3 regions of the Nocardiopsis sp. iso_237 genome follow, and region 1 is predicted to be linked to each of the others. Evidence: predicted binding sites of a transcription regulator. Region 1 holds the regulator's gene; each other region holds the start of a gene.
The links. The regulator HrcA, encoded in region 1, represses chaperone genes, less so after heat shock. The targets are predictions, from matches to a motif close to TTGGCACTCTCNNNNNGAGAGTGCCAA.
Positions count from the first base shown of each region.

Region 1 (2,261 bases):
AAGCCTCCGGCACCGCCGCCGCCACCTGGGGCGAAGGGGTCCTGACCCATGTCGAACATCCGACGCTTGTTCTCGTCGGAGAGGACCTCGTAGGCCTGGGTCACTTCCTTGAAGCGCTCCTGGGTGGCGGGGTCCGGGTTGATGTCCGGGTGGAGCTCGCGCGCGAGCCGCCGGTACGCCTTCTTGATCTCGTCCTTGGACGCGTCGCGACGCACCCCGAGAACCTGGTAATAGTCTCTGGCCACTGAGTTACTGTCCTGCCAAAATCTGTCCGACATACCGGGCCACCGCACGGACGGCGCCCATCGTCCCTGGGTAGTCCATACGGGTGGGGCCCACCACTCCGATCTTGGCCAGCGACTGGTTTCCCACGCCGTAGTCAGCCGACACGATGGAAGTGGATCGAAGGCCCTCGTGGAAGTTCTCCGCGCCGATGCGCACCGTCAGCATGGAGGGGTCCTTGGCCTCACCGAGGAGTCGTATGAGGACCATGTTCTCTTCCAGTGCCTCAAGCACGTCGCGCAGGCTGGCCGCGAAGTCGACCGCGGCGAGGTTGGCGGTGCCAGCCAGCACGATCTTCTCCTCGTGACGTTCCACGAGGCTCTCCAGCAGGACGGAGAGGATCGCGACCGCGACGGGACGGTCCTCCGGTGCGACCTGGGCGGGCAGGTCCTCCACCGCGTCCGGCACGTCGCCGAGGTGTCTGCCTGCGATGGCGCGGTTGAGCATGCTGCGCAGGTCGTCCACCACGGTCTCACTGACCGATCCCAGCCCGTCGATGACGCGCTGTTCGACCCGTCCGGTGTCGGTGATGACGACCATCATGATGCGCTGGCCGCCGAGCGGCACCAGTTCCACGTGCTGCACCGACGAGCGGGTCAGCGACGGGTACTGGACGATCGCGACCTGCCGGGTGAGCTGCGCGAGCAGCCGCACCGTGCGGGCGACGATCTCGTCGAGGTCCACGGCACCGCCGAGGAACGACTCGATGGCACGCCGTTCGGCCGCCGAGAGCGGCTTGACGGAGGAGAGCCGGTCGACGAAGAGCCGGTACCCCTTGTCGGTGGGCACCCGTCCCGCACTGGTGTGGGGTTGGGCGATGTAGCCGTCCTCCTCCAGGGCGACCATGTCGTTGCGAATGGTCGCCGGGGAGACACCAAGGGGGTGACGGTCCGCCAACGCCCGCGAACCCACGGGTTCGTTGGTGTTGACGAAGTCCTCGACGACCGCACGCAGGACTGCGAGCTTGCGCTCATCCAGCAACTCGCCACCTCCTGGCACTCCAAGGTCCTCAGTGCTAATTCTATGCCCGGCCGCAAACCCACACGGCTACCCGCAGGCGGTAACACGGGGACGGGGGGTGCTTCTTCCCTACCCGAGCGGCGACGTGCGCCACCGCCAACGGGTTTCCCGGGTCCGTCACCAGTAGACTGCACCACCGTGGTTACCAAGGGAACCGGCCGATACGGCCGCGACGTTCTGGCGGGAGACTGGCGACGACCCCGGAAGGGCGCGGTACGCGAGATACCCCTCAGCCATGACCTGGTCGTGGAGGACGCCGACGAGACCTTCTGCGGGGCGGTGGTGTCCTGGGACAAGGCCGCCGTGACCCTGGAGGACCGGGACGGGCGCCGCAGGGTGTTCGAGCTGGGACCGGCCGCGTTCCTGGTGGACGGTGAGCCGGTGACGCTGGTGCGTCCGGCGGCGGCACCCAGGGCTCCCCTGCGCAGCGCCTCGGGTTCGATCGCGGTGACCGACGCGCGGGCGCGCACGGCCCGGGAGAGCCGGATCTACGTGGAGGGCGCCCACGACGCCGAGCTGGTCGAGAAGGTGTGGGGCCACGACCTGCGCGTGGAGGGGGTGGCCGTCGAGTTCCTGGAGGGTGTCGACGACCTTCCCTCGGTGGTGGCGGAGTTCGCGCCGGGGCCGGGACGTCGGCTGGGGGTCCTGGTGGACCACCTGGTGCCGGGGTCCAAGGAGAGCCGGATCGCGGAGCGCGTCCGGGGCGCGGACGTCCTCGTGGTCGGTCATCCCTATGTGGACGTGTGGCAGGCCGTGCGTCCGGGTGCGGTGGGCATCGGCTCCTGGCCCGAGGTCCCCCGGGGCCTGCCCTGGAAGGAGGGCGTCGTGGACGCCCTGGGCTGGCGGATGGAGACGGGTGAGGCCTGGCGCCGCATCCTGGGTTCGGTCCGTGGCTACGGTGACCTCGAACCCTCCCTGCTGGGGCGGGTGGAGGAGCTCATCGACTTCGTCACGGGCCC
Region 1 is NZ_CM149669.1:4,670,833-4,673,093, forward strand. It holds gene dnaJ (molecular chaperone DnaJ) at 1-245, opposite strand, end outside; gene hrcA (heat-inducible transcriptional repressor HrcA) at 250-1,263, opposite strand; gene AC0VYM_RS21255 (DUF3097 domain-containing protein) at 1,441-2,261, shown strand, end outside.

Region 2 (2,261 bases), 2.8 Mb from region 1:
ACCCGGCCCCGCCCTCCGCGCCGAGCCGGGTCGCAGAACAGCAGCGGGTGGTCGCCCACCGCGACCGCGTTCACGTCGCCCTCCCGGACGCGGGCGTGCTCCGTGAGCCCCAGCGCCTCGATGTTGGCCCGGGCCACCGCCACGGTCAGGGGGTCGGCGTCCACGCCCTCCACCGGCACGCCCCGACCGGCCAGGGCCAGCAGGTCCGCGCCGATCCCGCAGCACAGGTCGCCCGCGACGGCGCCCCCGGCCACCGAGGGGGGCAGGTGCCGGGCGGTGCGCTCGGCGCGGTACTCGGCCACGGTCCGGCGGGTGGACTGCTCCAGCCCGTTCGGGGTGAAGTACATGCGCGCGGCGTTCTCCCCGAACTTGGCCCGGCCCCGCTCCCGCAGGCCCACCTGGGTCATCACGGCGTTGACGAGCTCGGACACGGGGAGGTCGGGGTCGAGTGCGGCGACCCGGGGGTCGGCGCGCAGCCGCGAAGCGGCGGCGAGGGGGTTGCTGGCCGCGGCGGCGGGGTCCACCCCGGCGAGGACCTCCCGTCCCGCGTCGGTGAGCAGCGCCGAGAACGCGGGAACGCGCATGGAACCTCCTGCTGTGGGCACGACGGGTGGCGGGTCCGCCCCAGGGTCCGGAGCCCCGCCACATTTCCATTCTGGCACTCTCGGGGGTAGAGTGCTAAACGCGACGAGGCCGGTCTGGCACCCGCGACGACAGGCCGCCGCGGTCGCCCCTTTTACGTGGTTGGTCCGTGCTCACGCATGGGCCGACGTCAGATACACCGAGACTTTGAAGGGGGAGGTCACACCGTGTCGACCGCCACCAAGACCGTGCTGAAGCCGCTCGAGGACCGCGTCGTGGTCAGGACCCTGGAGGCTGAGCAGACCACCGCCTCCGGTCTGGTCATCCCGGACACCGCCAAGGAGAAGCCCCAGGAGGGCGAGATCCTGGCCGTGGGTCCCGGTCGCCTTGACGACAACGGCAAGCGCGTCGCCCTCGACGTGAACGTCGGCGACGTCGTTCTCTACAGCAAGTACGGCGGCACCGAGGTCAAGTACGACGGCCAGGAGTACCTGGTTCTCTCCGCCCGCGACCTCCTCGCGGTCGTCGAGAAGTAGCTCTCGGCGCAGAGCCTTCGAACATCCCGCACCGGTCGGCCCTGAAGCCGGGCGGGGCGGGATGTTCTCTTTCGACCCGAACCGTTAGAGGAAGTACTCACACATGCCGAAGATCCTGGAGTTCGAGGACGACGCCCGCCGCGCCCTCGAGCGGGGCGTGGACCGCCTCGCCAACGCCGTCAAGGTGACGCTCGGCCCGCGCGGCCGCAACGTCGTCATCGACAAGAAGTTCGGTGCCCCCACCATCACGAACGACGGTGTGACCGTCGCCCGTGAGATCGAGCTGGACGAGCCCTACGAGAACCTGGGCGCGCAGCTGGTCAAGGAGGTCGCCACCAAGACCAACGACGCCGCCGGTGACGGCACCACCACCGCCACCGTGCTGGCGCAGGCGCTGGTCCGCGAGGGCCTGCGCAGCGTCGCCGCCGGCGCCTCCCCGATGTCCCTCAAGAAGGGCATCGACGCCGCGGCCGCCCGGGTCTCCGAGATCCTGCTCGAGCGCGCCGTGCCGATCAAGGAGCGCGCCGACATCGCCTACGTGGCGACCAACTCCGCGCAGGACGCCCAGATCGGCGACCTCATCGCCGAGGCCTTCGACAAGGTCGGCAAGGACGGCGTCATCACGGTGGAGGAGTCCCCGACCTTCGGTCTGGAGCTCGACTTCACCGAGGGCCTCCAGTTCGACAAGGGTTACATCTCGCCCTACTTCGTCACCGACGGAGACCGTCAGGAGGCCGTCCTGGAGGACGCGCAGATCCTGATCAGCCAGGGCAAGATCGGCAACCTGAACGAGCTGCTCCCGCTGCTGGAGCAGGTCGTCCAGAACAAGAAGCCGCTGCTGATCATCGCCGAGGACGTCGAGGGCGACGCCCTGGGCGCCCTGGTGCTCAACCGCATGCGCGGCACCCTCAACGTGGCCGCGGTCAAGGCGCCCGGCTTCGGTGAGCGCCGCAAGGCCATGCTCCAGGACATCGCCGTCCTCACCGGCGGCCAGGTCATCTCCGAGGAGGTCGGCCTGACCCTGGAGAACGCGGACCTGTCCGTGCTGGGCTCGGCCCGCCGCATCACCATCACCAAGGACACCACCACCGTCGTCGACGGCGGCGGCGAGCAGTCCGAGGTGGAGGACCGCGTTCGCCAGAT
Region 2 is NZ_CM149669.1:908,718-910,978, forward strand. It holds gene AC0VYM_RS04305 (class I SAM-dependent methyltransferase) at 1-584, opposite strand, end outside; gene groES (co-chaperone GroES) at 810-1,118, shown strand; gene groL (chaperonin GroEL) at 1,222-2,261, shown strand, end outside.
Region 2: the regulator HrcA is predicted to act here: its motif matches at 656-682, upstream of groES (co-chaperone GroES).

Region 3 (2,261 bases), 2.7 Mb from region 1:
CGCGAAGGGGTTGTCGCCCACGTGGGCCTCCGCGCACAGCACGGCGTGGCCCAGGCCCCGGGGCTCACCCTGGCGGACGTAGTGGACCTGCGCGAGGTCGCTGGACTCGCGGACCGAGTTGAGCTTCTCCTTCTCGCCCTTGGCGGCCAGCGCCTCCTCCAGCTCGTAGGCGCGGTCGAAGTGGTCCTCGATGGAGCGTTTGCTGCGCCCGGTGATCATCAGGACGTCGCTGAGCCCGGCTTCGACGGCCTCCTCCACGACGTACTGGATCGCGGGCTTGTCCACGATCGGCAGCATCTCCTTCGGGGTGGCCTTGGTGGCGGGCAGGAAACGGGTGCCCAGCCCCGCCGCCGGTACGACCGCCTTGGTCACGGCGGCGTCGGTGCGGGGTCGCTTCTGGTCGGTGTCGGCGCTCATGAACGGCACTTTAGGACAGACAACCCCGATTACGTGGACCGATGACTTCCCGTGGCCGAGAAGTCCCCGTCGTTTCGGGCGAAGTCGTGGTAACCGCAACCGAGTGTTCACCCCTCCGGGGAGGCGGGGGCCGGGTGCCACACTGAGGCCCATGGGTGCCACGAACGAACACGACCGCGACGCCAAGCGCGCACTGCGCGCCCGCCTGCTCTCCGCGCGGCGGGAGAGGGACGCGGCGGAGCGCTCCCGTGTGGGTTCCGCCGTCCGCGACACCCTCATGGAACTGCCGTGGCTGGCCATGGGCGGAACCGTGGCCTGCTACTACTCCGTGGGAGGCGAGCCCGGCACCCGGGGGCTGGTCAACGCGCTGTGGAAGCGCGGCACGTACGTGCTGCTGCCGGTCTTCCTGCCCGACGGGACGCTCGACTGGGCGGCCTACGAAGGTCCGGACGGACTCGAACCGGCCGGACACGGACTGGTGGAGCCGACCGGGCACCGCTACGGCCCCGAGGTGCTGGGCCGCGCCGACGCGGTGGTCTGCCCGGCCGTGGCGGTGGACCGGAGCGGGACGAGGATGGGGCGCGGCGCGGGCTGCTACGACCGCGCGCTGCCGCTCCGGGGCCCGCACACGCCCGCGATCGCCGTGGTCCACGACGAGGAGTTCGTGGACGCGCTGCCCGCGGAGCCGCACGACCGGCCGGTGGACGCCGTCGTGACCCCGGGCGGCGGGCTCCACGTGTTCGACCCCGTCTCGGCGGTCTGGCCCGGCGGCGCCCCGGACGGCCGGCCCCGGTGAGGCCCGTGCGCCCCGGGACACGGGGCCGGGGGGATTAAGGCGACGGGGCGGAACGTTATGGCTGGCGGTCGTGTCCCGGACCTGCCCCGGAACGCGCGCACCCCGCGGCCCCCGGCCCGGCACCGCCCGGCTCACGGGACACCCGGCGCCGCAGCGGTGAGGGGTTGTCGCGGCCGTGGTCGGCGAACGCGTACTATTTAGCAGTCAACGGGTGTGAGTGCCAGCAAGGAGGACCCGGAACAGTGCCTACGTACCAGTACGCGTGCACCGAGTGTGACGCCCAGATGGAGGTCGTGCAGAGCTTCAGCGACGACTCGCTGACGGTCTGCCCCGAGTGCGAGGGGCGCCTGCGCAAGGTGTACTCCGCGGTCGGCATCGTCTTCAAGGGTTCGGGCTTCTACCGCACCGACAGCGGTAAGTCCACCACGAACAGCTCCGCCCTGACCGGTTCCAACACCGACGGCGGCACCGAGGGCAAGGGCGAGAAGTCCGCCGACTCCGCCAAGCCCTCCTCCGACTCCGGCGGCACCGGCACCCCCGCCGCCGCCTCCACCGCCAGCACGGGCGGCAGCGACAAGTCGAGCAGCAAGAGCACCAGCGGCAGCACCGCCGCGACCAGCAGCTGAGCCACCGCACCGTTGACCGTGGCCGCGCCGCCGAGGCCCCTCGGCGGCGCTTCTGTTGTCTCCGGGGCCCCCGGGCACTGCGGGGTCCGGGCGGAAATCCGCCCTGTGGACAACCCTCCCGGGCCGCCTCCCCCGGCCTAGCGTTGGAGGCATGAGCAACCCCCCGCCCCCGTTCCGGCTCCGGCGCGGCCCGCTCCGCCTCCTCGACCGTCACCGCCGCGCCATCGCCTCGGTCCTGACCGCCCTGGCCGTGGTCTGCGCGGTCCTCGTCCTGCGACCCCCACCCCAGCCCGAGGCGGAGGTGCTCGTCGCCGCCAGGGACCTCGACGCCACCGCGCCGCTGTCCGGGGACGACCTCACCCCGCTCGTGATGGCCGAGCGCTCCGTCCCGGACGGGGCCCTCGCCCCCGGGGACCCGACGT
Region 3 is NZ_CM149669.1:851,817-854,077, reverse strand. It holds gene galU (UTP--glucose-1-phosphate uridylyltransferase GalU) at 1-417, opposite strand, end outside; gene AC0VYM_RS04045 (5-formyltetrahydrofolate cyclo-ligase) at 569-1,213, shown strand; gene AC0VYM_RS04040 (FmdB family zinc ribbon protein) at 1,456-1,839, shown strand; gene AC0VYM_RS04035 (SAF domain-containing protein) at 1,991-2,261, shown strand, end outside.
Region 3: the regulator HrcA is predicted to act here: its motif matches at 1,411-1,437, upstream of AC0VYM_RS04040 (FmdB family zinc ribbon protein).